One region of the Desulfobacula phenolica genome, then DNA from elsewhere that is predicted to be linked to it. Evidence: riboswitches for the same ligand, from Rfam matches in the RefSeq annotation. Region 1 holds a riboswitch; each other region holds the start of a gene.

Region 1 (4,441 bases):
CGGACATTCCTGTTTGATTTTTGCCCTGAAAACATTCATGTCTGATACCCCCCGCCCATTTTGAGGCAGGGTCATGTCCTGGATAAGATTTTTTAAAACACCGGTTGTTTCTCCTGAATAATCCGACTCTGGCCCAAACAAACGATTCAATTTTCGATATAAAGCCACTTTGATGAATGTATAGGCGTCCAGATATGAGGCAGGATCGCATGTTGTCATCACAACACCCTGATCTGCTGCAAGAAAAAAATCAAGCATGTTATAGGAGGTATCACCTCCCAAATCAATGACAACACAATCGGCATCAATTGTTTTTATCGCTTTCAACAATTTGAGTTTTCGGGCAAACGGAATATTACCGGCTCCCAGCCTGCCGCTGTCGCCGCCGATCAGGTAAGGGCCGAAATCAGTTTTTTCCATGATATCTGAGATGCCAAGCTCTTTTTTATCAAAAAAATCATTGATATTCTTTTTTATACGGGTCTTGCCAAGATACAGGTGCAGATTAGCCCCTCCCAGATCGAGATCCACGGCAACTGTTTTCAGTCCTTTGTTGGACAGGGAAACGCTCAGATTGGCTGTGACCAAGCTTTTTCCTATACCGCCCTTTGCTCCGCCTACAGCAATAACAACCGGTCGCTTTTGAGGTTTATTCTCCGGCTGTTTTACATCCGTAGGCCTGTAATCATGGACTCTTTGCGACAGATACTCATAAGATTTTTTTATTTTGATGAAACGTTCTTTTCTTTTCAAAATCATTGCTTCTGTTTCATTGCCATGAAGATCCGGATGGTACAGCTTTGCTTTTTCCCTGAATGCTTTTTTAATCATGTTGCGGTCGAGGCTTACAATAAAAGAATGATCCCTGGCATGAATGGGAGAAAAAAGATAAGCACATGCTATTTGAAGCTTGTGCAGTTCATGATCCATCGGTTCCAACTACATCCTCACAGGTTATTTTTTTTCATATAACTGCCACGGGCAAACTTGACCTTTTTATAGTACAATCTGGTCACCTTGGTTTGCCCACAACAAAAATTGAAAGTCTTTGTATGATTTTTTTTAAGACCTTCATATAAACGGCCATGGCAATATAATAATTCGGTAATTTTAATACAATCTTTACAAAAAAGCAATCGCAGCGGCATTTCACAATGCGATTGCCAAAGACAAAAGGCGATAAAAAAAGAAGGTTGCTGTAGTTGGAGCAGATTGCTGCAGCAGGAGGATTATGGATTGACAAAATAACGCCCGGAAAGGTATAACCTTTTTTAAGGTATCAAGGTGCCGGGATTGCCGATATGGCCTTCCCAAGGTTAAAAGGAAAGACGGTGCAAATCCGTCACATGCCAGCCGTTGCCGTGATCGGGGACAAAAACTGCAATATGTCACTCTGTTTAAAAGGGGAAGACGCAGTGATTAGGATGATCCGTAAGTCGGAAAGCCTGCCTTAATGCTGATTTACAGGATTCTTTGCTGGAACAAGATCCTTTTGAATAAAATTATGATTATTAATCAGTGATTATTCAGGAGATCTATTATGTCCCAGACAATTAACAGGGAATTCGGAACAATTATCACCCGCCTTATCCAAAAAGAAAATCTCACCCGAAATGAGGCAAAACAAGCATTTGTTTGTGTTTTAAACAATACAGTCACCGACATGCACCAGGGTGCTTTCCTGGCAGCGTTGACCGCCAAAGGCGAAACCAAAGAAGAAGTGGCAGGTTCCTGGGAGGCCATTTATGATCTTGACACAACCAAAGTAAAATTAAACCATGAGATCAAAACCGTTGACAACAGCGGCACTGGAATGGACACCTTTAAAACATTCAATATCAGCACTGCCGCCTCCATTATTGCGGCTTCAGGCGGCATCCCCATGGCAAGGCACGGTGCCAGGGCCATCACATCAGTGTGCGGAACCGTTGACATGGCAGAGGCCCTGGGTGTTGATGTGGAATGCACGGCTGATATTGTTGCCAAAAGCATTGAAACCGCAGGTCTTGGCCTGTTTAACGGCATGAGCCCCCATATTCACCCCATGGCATTGGGCCGCATCCTGTCTCAAATCTATTTCGGGTCCACCCTTAACATTGCCGCATCCCTGGCCAACCCGGCCCTGCCGTCCATCGGGGTAAGGGGCGTATATTCAAGGGAAATGATCCGGCCTGTGGCAGATGTCATGCAGGAAATAGGCTATCAAAATGCCATTGTTCTGCACGGTTCCATTGAAGACTCAGACAAGGGAATGGATGAAGCCTCGGTCTGCGGAATAACCCATTGCGCGCAAATCCAGGAAAATAAAAAAACAAACGAGTTTACCATTGACCCGAAAAAGCTGGGCCTTGCCGTGAAAAACCATACAGACCTGTCGCCTGAACAAGACATTGAAACCGAATCAAAACGTTTTGCCGCCCTGATCAACAACCAGGAAAACAGTGCCAGAAAAGACGCGGCACTGCTCAATGCAGGCCTGATTTTCCTTGCTGCAGGAAAAGCCAAAGATGTGGAAGACGGAATCCAACAGGCAACAAAACTTCTGGAAGCAGGCACAGCATTTGAAACCCTTGAAAACTGGGTAAAAGCTCAAAATACAGATCCTGAAAAAGGACTAAAAAAACTTCACCGCCTAATGCAATAAAACGGACGCAATAAAAAGGGAATAATAAAATGGAACTTTTGATTATCAAATCCGGTAAAAGCTATATCCGGTTCAAGGATGACGATTACCGGCTGGTAAAACTCGAAAAAGCCAGCGTCTTTCCTTTTAAGCAAATGAAACTGGTCCGGCAGCATGAATTCTGTCTCAAAGAAAACGGATTTAACAATGTCTGCATAAAAAAACTCGTTCTGACGGAAGAGGAGTTATAACATGAAAATGGTGTTAACCGGCCTTGGCAAACTTGAAATCGACCCTGCCGAACAACAGACAGTCACCCCTGAAAAAGGGTATGCCCGAACCCGCGTCCTTTGCTGCGCCATCTGCCGCACCGATGCTAAAATGTGGGAACAGGGCCACAGGGATCTTGTTCTGCCAAGGGTTCTGGGCCATGAAATCGTGGTCACGGATCAGACCGGCCAACGCTTTGTTGTCTGGCCAGGGAAAAGCTGCGGCACCTGCGCCTTCTGTCAAACCGGTCGGGAAAACCTGTGCCAGGAGATGAAAATCACCGGGTTCCATACGGACGGCGGATTTGCCGACCATGCCGTCCTGCCAAAAGACAGCCTGATTCCCATCCCCGATGATCTGGCCTCCCATGCGGCCTGTTTTGCAGAGCCGGTCGGGTGCGTGATCAATGCCTTTGAAAAATTATCCGTCAGGCAAAATGACAGAATACTGATCTACGGGTCCGGCACCATGGGGCTGATCACGGCGCTTTATGCCCGGCACCTGGGGCTTGTACCCCAAGTCCTTGAAAAAAATGAAACAAAAATACACCATATTGCACCCTTTGTTGCAGCCACCGGTATTGCCTGCAACAAAGACACCCATGAGAGCGAATTTGAACTGGTGATCAATACCTGCGGGGATTTTATTGCCTTTTGCCAAGGCATTGCCAAGGTGGGCAAAGCCGGACAGATTTGCTTTTTCAGCGGGATTTCAAAGAACCAACACATTGAAACCAACCTGCTCAACCTGATTCACTACAAGGAAGCCGTAATGTCAGGTGTCTACGGCATGACACGGACTCACATGAAAAAGGCGGTGCCGTTCATGCAGGCCCATGAAAAAGAGCTGAATCTGCTGATAGAAGCCATTGTTGCCCCGCAAAAAGCGCCGGATCTCATGGCAGAGGTGCTGTCTGGAAAACACTTGAAATATATCCTTGATTTCAGCCTTGCATCAAACTCGCCAACCATTGAAACCCCGCAAAAAAGCCATACCCCGGACTTAAGGCTCAATGAGCTTGCACCCCAAAGCCTGTGCAAAAAAGTAATTGAACAGATCACCCCCCTGCCAAACCACCTGCTGGCAGCCGCCACCACCAAAATAGATGAAAAAACAAAACCCCTGGGCGCACTGGGCCGTATCGAAGATCTGGCAATCCAAATGAGCCTGATCCAGGACAGTCTGAACCCTGAAATCAGGCAGAAAAATCTGTTTGTGTTTGCCGGAGACCACGGGATTTGCGAGGAAGGCGTATCCGCCTATCCTTCCGAGGTAACAGCCCAGATGGTGGACAACTTTTTAAACGGCGGTGCCGCCATCAATGTGTTGTGCCGTCACCACGGCATAGAGATGAAAGTGGTTGACATGGGCGTCATCCGTGAATTTACCCCCCATCCCGGACTGATCATTAAAAAAGTGGCCAACGGAACAAAAAACTTTGCCATTGAAAATGCCATGACACGCCAACAGGTGATCCAGGCCCTGGAAAACGGCATGACAACCTTTCTTGACGCCTATGAACAAAACCCCATTGACATTGTAGGCGTC
Region 2 (4,441 bases), on a different contig from region 1:
ATCCGGATTTCCAGACCAGATGCCAAACCCCCAGGCGCTGTAATCATTAAACATGTAAAGCTGGTCTGCGGTTGGCATTCTGAATGCTTCGGCAAAATTGGCCCGTACACTTAACCCTGGTGCCAGTTTGTAGACTGCTCCTAAATTGCTGGACCAGTTGGTTTCATCAGTCTTTTGACCATCATCACTTTCGATTTCATATTTATCATAACGGCCCCCTGCCGATAGAATCAATTTGTTGTCCATCAGTTTGATTTTTGCCATGAGGAATGCCGCCGGGTTGTCATAAGTGTTTTCTTCACCGGCCATGGTATAGGTATTGCTGATGGCATAATTAGTCCAGTCAGCACCGGCTGTGATATGGGCGAAATCCCACTTAGCCGTCAGCTGTGCCTGCGCACCCTGTTGATCTGTATCTCTAAAGTAGGAATTATTGCTGCCATAATTTTCCGGATCAAAGGTTTCGTACTCATCTTTTCCATTAAAATAGCGCAGGTTCCATATCAAAAATCCATCAGCTGTTTGCCCATCATAAACCAAATCAAAGGTTTTGATGGCATGGTCCACATAATTGTCCAAATCATTATTGCTCAGATAGTCAGGATTTCCGATGCCATCACCTTCATACCCGGTATAGCTGAATCCAATTCGGTTTTCAGGCGCAAACGTCCAGCCGGTATTGAAACTAACTCTCTTTTTTGAATCAAATCCCGTGTTGTAATATTTGTCGCCATTGGCAGTGTCGTAATCATCCTGAGATGATTTTGAGGCATCAAATGAAAAGTCAAAAGCCTTGAACTGGCCGGAAGCTCCGGCTGAAGCCTGCTGATAGTCCCAGTTGCCTAAAGTTCCTTCCGCATAGAATGAAGGTTTGCCGGCCCCTTGTTTGGTAATAATATTGACAACCCCGCCCATGGCAGAAGCACCATACTGGACAGACCCCGGTCCACGGATGATTTCAATCCTCTCCACATTACCCAGCATTATTTTTGCCAGATTTCCGGTTCCGGCCCGTCGTCCGTTGATCAGAATAAGAACATGACTGGCCAGATCATTACCATGGGTTTCAGTCCTGAAACCACGGATTTCCACTGAAACAAGTGAATTGGGATATTCCCGGATCATAAACCCTTTTTTGGATAGCAAATCACCCAGATCCTGGGCAAAAGACTGCTGGATCTCTTCTTCTGTCACAATTGTAATATTGGTGGTGACATCCTCTTTTTTTTCTTCCACTCTTCCCGCAGTTACCACCATCGTGTCTAATATCGACGTCTTTTTTTCCGACTGTTCTATTTCTTCACTCCAGGCAGGCAGTGACCACATAAACAATAACACTGCAAACAACTTAACAAATCTATGCTTAAACATGAAAAAACCTCCTATAAACAAGTAAAATTGCCTGTCCGGAAAAACAAAAATCCCCGGACTGAATAATTATTCATTCCAGGGATTTCCCTTTTTTATCCTTAGATATTTGACAAGGGTCACTTCGTCCTCAAAGTTTATACCCTCTATGTTCAGGCAGGTCTTCTGACTAACGGATCAATCTTGCGCCGCACCTTCCCAACCATTTGGTCAGTGGTATACTGCAGCGTTCGTCCCCGATTACAGCGGTGGGCCCGTCCACGATTTCAACGTGGTTCCCTATTGTGCTAAATGCTTTAAGCACCTGAACGGGAAAAAATATTAACTAATAACTTTGAAATGTCAAGTTAAAAACAAATTGTGTTTATTGGCCTCAATTTTTCACGCACGTTTTTAGACTGATATTATTAATTTTCTATCAGAGAGAGCTTAATAAATTTTTAAACCTTGCCTGTCAGTTGCCTGTGTGACGGATTTCTGATACTGAATCAATTTGTTGTTTTCATCAAAAAACATGATCAAAGAGAAACAAGCCCAATATCAGGTAAAAAATAAGAAGGCCTTGTTTAAGTGTATGTTTCATTTTATTCAAATATCGAGTGTTATAGTTCTTTGTTCAGAATTTTTTGGGTAAAACACATTCGGTATTACAATGGTATAACATCCAATGCATCTGATATATGGTCGCAAAATATTTTTGTAATGCCATCAATATAACCGATGCCGTGATCAACCACTGAGACCTGGATGTCGTTTCGTTCAAAGGTTTTCTGCCAGGAGTCTTCTTCGCAGGTAAGATCTTCCTTGAAGTGGACGCCTGCCACCAGCATTAAGGGGATGAGGCAGACTTTTTTATACCCGGCAGATTTTATTCTTTGAAGGGTATCGTCCATATCTGGAAAATATTCCACCACACCTATGAATATACGGTTGCCATAGTGTCGGCGAAGCACGGCTTCCATGGCAGGGTAGGCAGTCCATGCAGGGTGGTCCGTACCGTGGCCCACAAGGATGACGGCCTCATCTTTATCTTTTGGGAACATAGGCTCAAGGGCAAGAGCTGCTTTTTCATAGTCATTGTAAGAGGTCAGCAGGGGCAGGCCAATGGAGGAGCGGATATTTGCATGGCTTCTTTCCGTGACTAAGCGGTCGAATTCATGACCGCAGATCATGTGCAGTGATTGCATGACAACCCATTGGTGGCCCTGCTCGGCAAAAATTTGGGCCATTTCAATGGGATCTTTTAAATCAAGCTGTTTTTTGCGTTTCATGGTGCATTTTACCATTCTCGAGGAATAGGCCCAGTGAATTTTATGTTCCGGAAATTTGGCATTAAACACCTGGCCCATTTTTTCATAGGTTGAAAATGCCCGTTCAGTGGTGCCGAATGCAGTTAAAATAATGGGAACATCTTTATTTGTATTCTTTTTACTGGTCATTGCTGTAATATCCTTTTTTTGTTTTTTGAAACTGCCGCCTGATGAACAAAATTATGATTTCACATTACCTGACAGTTCTTTTTTGTTTGCATTGCCTTGATCAAGGCAATGGCTTTTTGGGCGGACTTTTGCTGTTTTTTATACCTGGATGCCTTTAAAAAAGCCTTCTGCGACCGGGTAAGCTGGTGATCATTCATGGCGCAATACCCAAGCATTAGCCATACCTGGCCCGGGGTATCGTTTTTTGAGGCCGTCTTTTGTTCAAGCATTTTTTTTGCCAGCGTTTCATATGCGTCTGCTGCCTTTGCATATTCTTTTTTGTTATACAGGATTTGGGCTTTTATCCTGAGCAGTTTAATGTCCTGACAAGCGGACAGTCCTTTATCAATCCATTCCAGAGCTTTGTCCTGATCATAGGCCATGGTAAAGGCCCGGCTTATTTTTGCAATATTTTTTTGATCCTGTTTCTCTTTTAATGCAGCCGTGTAAAAAGATGCAGCCTTGGCCGGCACATCCAGGGAAAGATACAGGTCTGCCGCCAGCAAAAGCTCTTTACGGGTCATGGGAGTCAAGTAGCCGTAAATGACCAGGGCGGATAATCCCTGCTTGAACTGGTTGTTTCCCAGATGGATATGGCTCAGCGCCTTCCACCATTTTGGTTCCAGGGTATCCGTCCGGGTCAGAAAATCAGCATATTCCAGGGCCTTTTTGTTCATATTCAATGACATATACTGGTGCAGCAGAATCTCCTGCCATTTTTTTTGTTTTTCTTTTTTTGAGTTTGAAGCCAGTTGTTCAAGCCAGGGCAGGGCATCCCGGTAACGTTCAAGGGCGAAAAGGATATGGACAAGGGTTTCTTTCCAGGCAAGGGTCACTTTGTCAGGGTGAAGTTTTATCAACCGGTTAAATACGGTCAATGCCGTTGCAGGGTCGTTTGCATGAAAATTACAGACTGCAGCATAATACAGGTGAACCGGTTTTTGAGTTTCAGATGTCTGGTATCCTTTTTCAAAAGCTTTGGCTGCCTGGGCAAAAAGGCCGGCTTCATACCTGGTCTTTGCAAGATTCAGCCAGGCTGCACAAAAGGTTGGATTCTGCAGAACCGCCTTCTGAAAGTTTGTCATGGCGTTGCGGGAAAATATTTTGTTTTGTTTTCCTTCAGTTTCTTGTGCCAGTGTCAGGTAATAGTTGCCCAAAAGGAAATAGATATAATAATGGGCATATCCTTTTTTTTGAATTTGTTGTTTATCAAGCCCGGCCTGCTTTGCCGTGAACTTTTCCAGCACGTCAACGGCTTTTGGGATTTCGCCGTTTTGAAAAAGCAGTTGGGCTTTGTTGACACAAATACCTGCTGCCAGGGGAAGGTGTTCTTCTTCTGCCATGGAAAGTGACGGTATCACCAGAAAAACCAGGAGAATTAAAATCTGTTTTAACCTTATATGTTTCAACCTTATCTGTTTCATTATTGCTCCAGTTTGAATCGGATAGTGGTTTGAGCCAGTGTGGCAACAGGAATGCCTTCCACGGTTCCCGGCTTGAATTTCCAATGGGAAACACAGTTTATCACACTTTGGTTAAATATATTTTCAGGCTGGGCATCAATGATGCTGATCTGTTCCACGGTTCCGTTTTTT
Region 3 (4,441 bases), on a different contig from region 1:
GCTGACAGCCATTTTAGCACCCAGGTTTCTTGCATCGGCGTTTGCTGCAGGGCCGGCTTTTTTGATCATTCTTTGTTATATTATCAGAAAATACACCAAGTTTGATCCGGGCTGGGATGCAATGCAGACTTTATCAAAAATTGTCTGCTGGGCAATTATTGCCAATCTGTTCTTCTTTTTGTGTGAAGTCTTTGTTGTTTACTATTCCAAGATTCCGGGACATAAAGTCCATATCCAGTATCTGCTCTTTGGATATCACGGATATACGGCACTTGTACCATGGATGTGGACCAGCCTGATCCTCATGGGAACAGGAGCAATTTTCCTTTTGCTTCCAAAATTAAGAACCAACAAAACCCTGTTACCTGTCTCCTGCGCCATGATCTTTTTCGGTGCGTGGATTGATAAGGGATTGGGAATGATCTCAGGCGGGTTTGTACCATCTCCTTTGCACCATGTAACAGAGTATGGTCCCACAGGACCTGAAATCATGATTACCCTTGGGATATATGCCACAGGCTTTCTGGTTATAACGATTCTTTACAAACTGGCAACTCAAGTTAAAGAAGAAGTTCACGGATAGTCTTAAAACATAATAATCTTAAGATATCATAACCGATATTGATCTCAAAACAGGGGAGTTTTTTCAATAAAACTCCCCTGTTTTATTCATGGTGCTTTATGAAACAGGGTGCTTTAGAGTGCCGTCACACGGACTCAAAACAAATGACATGATTTTACTAAACAACGACATTAAAATCCAGGCTTTCACAACCAAAGATTGCTTGCTGGAACAAAAAAAAAATGAATTTCTGGCGTCCTTGTATGAAAAAAATTTTCAAGCTGCCGAACTTATCTTCATGGATATTCTCAAACTTGCACAAAACCAGTCAGAATTCAGTGAAAATTTTGAAAAACGCCTGAACCAGATACAAACTATTTTCAAAAAATTCAAACATGCTCTGTTCAAGCATTGCTCTTCAGAAATCAAAAAAAATCATGCATGCCTTAAAAAAATGATTCTGGCTTCGATCAAGCACTCTTCCGACTCTATCGGTCATGTGAATTTTCAAACATGGGAAACAAAACTTGATTTAAAACCTTGCCAAAAAAATCTCTTGTTTCAAACAGCCATGACTTTTCAATTGACATCGGGATGCAGCAATTTTTGCAGGCGTTGCAATGAATGGGCCTTGCCCAAGGTCAGGCGTCACTTCTCCTTTAATGCCATACTGACAATTCTCAACCATATGGCAGACCAGAAAAATGATGAAATTTCCCTTTACGGCGCATCTGACCCTCTTGACTGGACAGCGGGTGATAAAGCCTTGCCTGATATCATTGAGTACTTGAAAAAATTACCGCTTGAATACAGTCTATTAACAAAAGTTCCAAAAGGGAAGCGGCACTTATTAAAACTGCTGTTAAAAAACCATTCAAACCTTTCGGTCAGCATCACCTCAAAAAACAAAAAGCGCATCAAACAAATAGAACAAGAAATCGACACACCCATAAGCAAACAGCACGATCTTGAAGAGCTGCTAATCCCCGCAGGACTGGACGAAGATTTTGTCAGCATAAAACCCTCAATCACTGACGGATACGGCACGGAAATCACTCCGGACGGTGCTTTTATCATTATTCCCTGCTTTACCAGCGCATTGTACCCGTTTGGCCACAAAAAAATTCCTGTTACATCAAATACACGCTTTTTCCCCGTAAAAAAAACCGGCCGCCAAGCCCTGCTTGTGGACTATTTCAAACCCCTGGAAGGCTATGACCTAAACAAAAGTCTATGCCACCTGTCCGCTTTGCTGGACGTACAGATAGAGTCTGTCATTCTTGACAACGGAACTGAGCAGTTGACACCGCCAGGCATGAGAAGCCTGAAAGAATTTCTGTCCATATTTGAAGAAAAGGCAAGATGTCAAAGAAAAAAAATGACACCTTCTATAATGAAAAAATTAAAACAACGGTTTCTGGCAACCACCTGTTTTAAAAAATTATCTAAAAAAAATAAAAATTTGTTTTTAAAAAAAATAGCCGGCCATTTGAAGTTATGCAAACAAAAGCACTGTGTTTCAGCAAGACTATATGCTGTCTCCTTTTTCCTGGAATCTATTCGTCAATATATACCCACCCATTTCATTAACGTCAAAATAATGCGGTTTCTTTTGAAAGATGAGATACAACATATTTTTAATCTTACTGACACCCTGATTGCTGATCAATCTTTGGAGAAGGTGTTAACCGATCCTGATGTTGATGTGTTTTATGCCTTTAGATTTTACGTTTTTTGTCTGCTGACCAAATCTGATGATCGTGCCATCCTTGAATTCATTCAAACTTATCCTGCAGCCTATGACCCTGAGGCTGATATATTTGTTCTTCGTTCATTCTCCAATTGAGATTCTTTTTAAAATTCAAGTTTAGAGTTGACTTTTAGAACAGTTCTAAATATTAAGACTATGTTTCAGGTGCTTTAACTGCTTAAAAGGGAACGCCTGTGGAAATCAGGGACGGGCCCGCCGCTGTAATTGGGGACTAACGCTTTACTTAAGCCACTGTCAGTTGCAAAACAGATGGGAAGGCAAAGTGATCAGGATGATCCAAAAGTCAGAAGACCTGCCTGATACATTGTATGTATTCTCCGTGGAAAAGAGAATTACAATAAGATCTTGAGGAAAAAAAAGGGATACCCCGGATCAATTGAGATAAACGGTCCAGGGGTTTTTTATTGCCTTGGACCATTGAATTTAATTATTTAATTTTAAGAGGCAAACATGAAAAAACAAATTTTAACCTTATTTCTAATTTTTCTGCTATTTCCTTCAATTGCTGTGGCATCAGGTCATGGTCATCACAAAGCTGTGAAAAAAGGTATTCTGCTGGTTGCATTTGGTTCCAGTATTCCTGAAGCCCAGGTTTCATTTGAGAACATTGATAAAAGAGTAAAAAAAGAATTTGCAAATATTCCTGTTCAATGGGCATTCACCTCTTCCATCATCAGAAACAAGCTGGCAAAACAGGGGAAAACACTTGACTCTGTCGCAGTAGCGCTTGCAAAAATGATGGATCAGGGATTTACCCATGTGGCGGTTCAATCTCTTCACACCATCCGGGGAGAAGAGTTTAATGACCTTTTGCATACGGCATATGCGTTCAACAATATGGCGGGCGGTATTGAAAAAATAATGATTGGATCTCCGCTTCTTTCCAGTCATCAGGATATGGAAGCTGTAACAGATGCCATTATTGAAAACATACCTGCTAAAAGAAAGAAAAATGAAGCGGTTGTTCTGATGGGTCATGGAACGCCTCACCCTTCAAATGCTTTTTATGCGGCCCTGATGTTTCATCTTCAGAGAAAAGATGCCAACATATTTGTTGGCACTGTTGAAGGTTCTCCAACCATAGATGACATAGCAACCATGTTAAAGGAAAAAAAGATAAAAAAAGTTCATCTCATACCTTTTATGTCGGTTGCCGGAGACCATGCCAGAAATGATATGGCAGGAGAGGAAGATGATTCATGGAAATCAATTCTTGAAAAACAAGGCATCAACTGTGAAGTTGTCCTTAAAGGAACAGCTGAATACGACAATATGATTGATATCTGGGTCGGGCACTTAAAAGATGTAATGGCACATTTTTAGAGTTTGATCAAAACACAGACCATTGAGATGGGTCAGGCTTGCATGATTGGCATTTTGTTCAAATTCTTCTTTATGATCAAAATGTTGGCAGACAAACAATAGCACAAGCCTGCCCCTCATTGGTTCTGGTCCCCCCACAGGTTCCATCAATTCAATTCGCGATCCCAAGGAAGTTATGCTCATACAAAACAAAAAAAGATTAAAGTTCAACCCTTTTCTTTTAATATCCGCCTTGCTTTTCATAATCTGTACAACATCAGTTGCTGCATATCCTGTAAGTGTCACAGATTCTAAAGGAAATCATTTAAAAATTTTTAAAACTCCGCATAAGGTTATCAGCCTTGTGCCCTCAGCCACCCAAATTATTTTTGAGATAGGGGCAAAAGAGCATATCCACGCCATCACCTACCACGATATCACACTTGCCGGAGCTTTTGACAAACAAATAATAGGCGGTTTTTTTCTGCCGTCCATTGATAAAATTAAAACTGCAAAACCGGATATGATAATCCTTTCCACCCTCCACCAAGATATCATTGAAAAATTTCAAAACACTGAATGCAAAATATTTATTTTTGATACAACAACCATTGAAAGTGCTTATAAAAATATAGAGGTTTTAGGAAAAATATTTAACCGCGAACAAGCAGCTCAAAAGATCATTAAAAAAAACAAGGCAGAACTGAATCATATAAAACAAAAATTAGCTAAAATTAATCATTTAAAACACAAACGCGTCATACGGCTCATGGGCAAAAATACGATCATGACTCCTGGCACAGATT

The links. A riboswitch is a leader RNA that binds a small molecule or an ion and turns the genes downstream of it on or off. The one in region 1 is predicted to bind cobalamin.
Region 2: another riboswitch for cobalamin. It lies ahead of BLT94_RS12375 (TonB-dependent receptor plug domain-containing protein); the one in region 1 lies ahead of trpD (anthranilate phosphoribosyltransferase).
Region 3: another riboswitch for cobalamin. It lies ahead of BLT94_RS12310 (sirohydrochlorin cobaltochelatase); the one in region 1 lies ahead of trpD (anthranilate phosphoribosyltransferase).

What each region holds. Positions count from the first base shown of each region.
Region 1 is NZ_FNLL01000002.1:367,115-371,555, forward strand. Features, by position in the region: gene BLT94_RS04095 (nucleotide-binding protein) at 1-930, opposite strand, end outside; cobalamin riboswitch at 1,266-1,467, shown strand; gene trpD (anthranilate phosphoribosyltransferase) at 1,541-2,644, shown strand; gene BLT94_RS04110 (hypothetical protein) at 2,674-2,874, shown strand; gene cobT (nicotinate-nucleotide--dimethylbenzimidazole phosphoribosyltransferase) at 2,876-4,441, shown strand, end outside.
Region 2 is NZ_FNLL01000006.1:320,427-324,867, reverse strand. Features, by position in the region: gene BLT94_RS12375 (TonB-dependent receptor plug domain-containing protein) at 1-1,371, opposite strand, end outside; cobalamin riboswitch at 1,507-1,691, opposite strand; gene BLT94_RS12370 (sirohydrochlorin cobaltochelatase) at 2,016-2,807, opposite strand; gene BLT94_RS12365 (tetratricopeptide repeat protein) at 2,867-4,270, opposite strand; gene BLT94_RS12360 (energy transducer TonB) at 4,270-4,441, opposite strand, start outside.
Region 3 is NZ_FNLL01000006.1:305,549-309,989, forward strand. Features, by position in the region: gene dsrP (sulfate reduction electron transfer complex DsrMKJOP subunit DsrP) at 1-583, shown strand, start outside; gene BLT94_RS12305 (hypothetical protein) at 702-2,408, shown strand; cobalamin riboswitch at 2,459-2,647, shown strand; gene BLT94_RS12310 (sirohydrochlorin cobaltochelatase) at 2,784-3,656, shown strand; gene BLT94_RS12315 (adenosylcobinamide amidohydrolase) at 3,832-4,441, shown strand, end outside.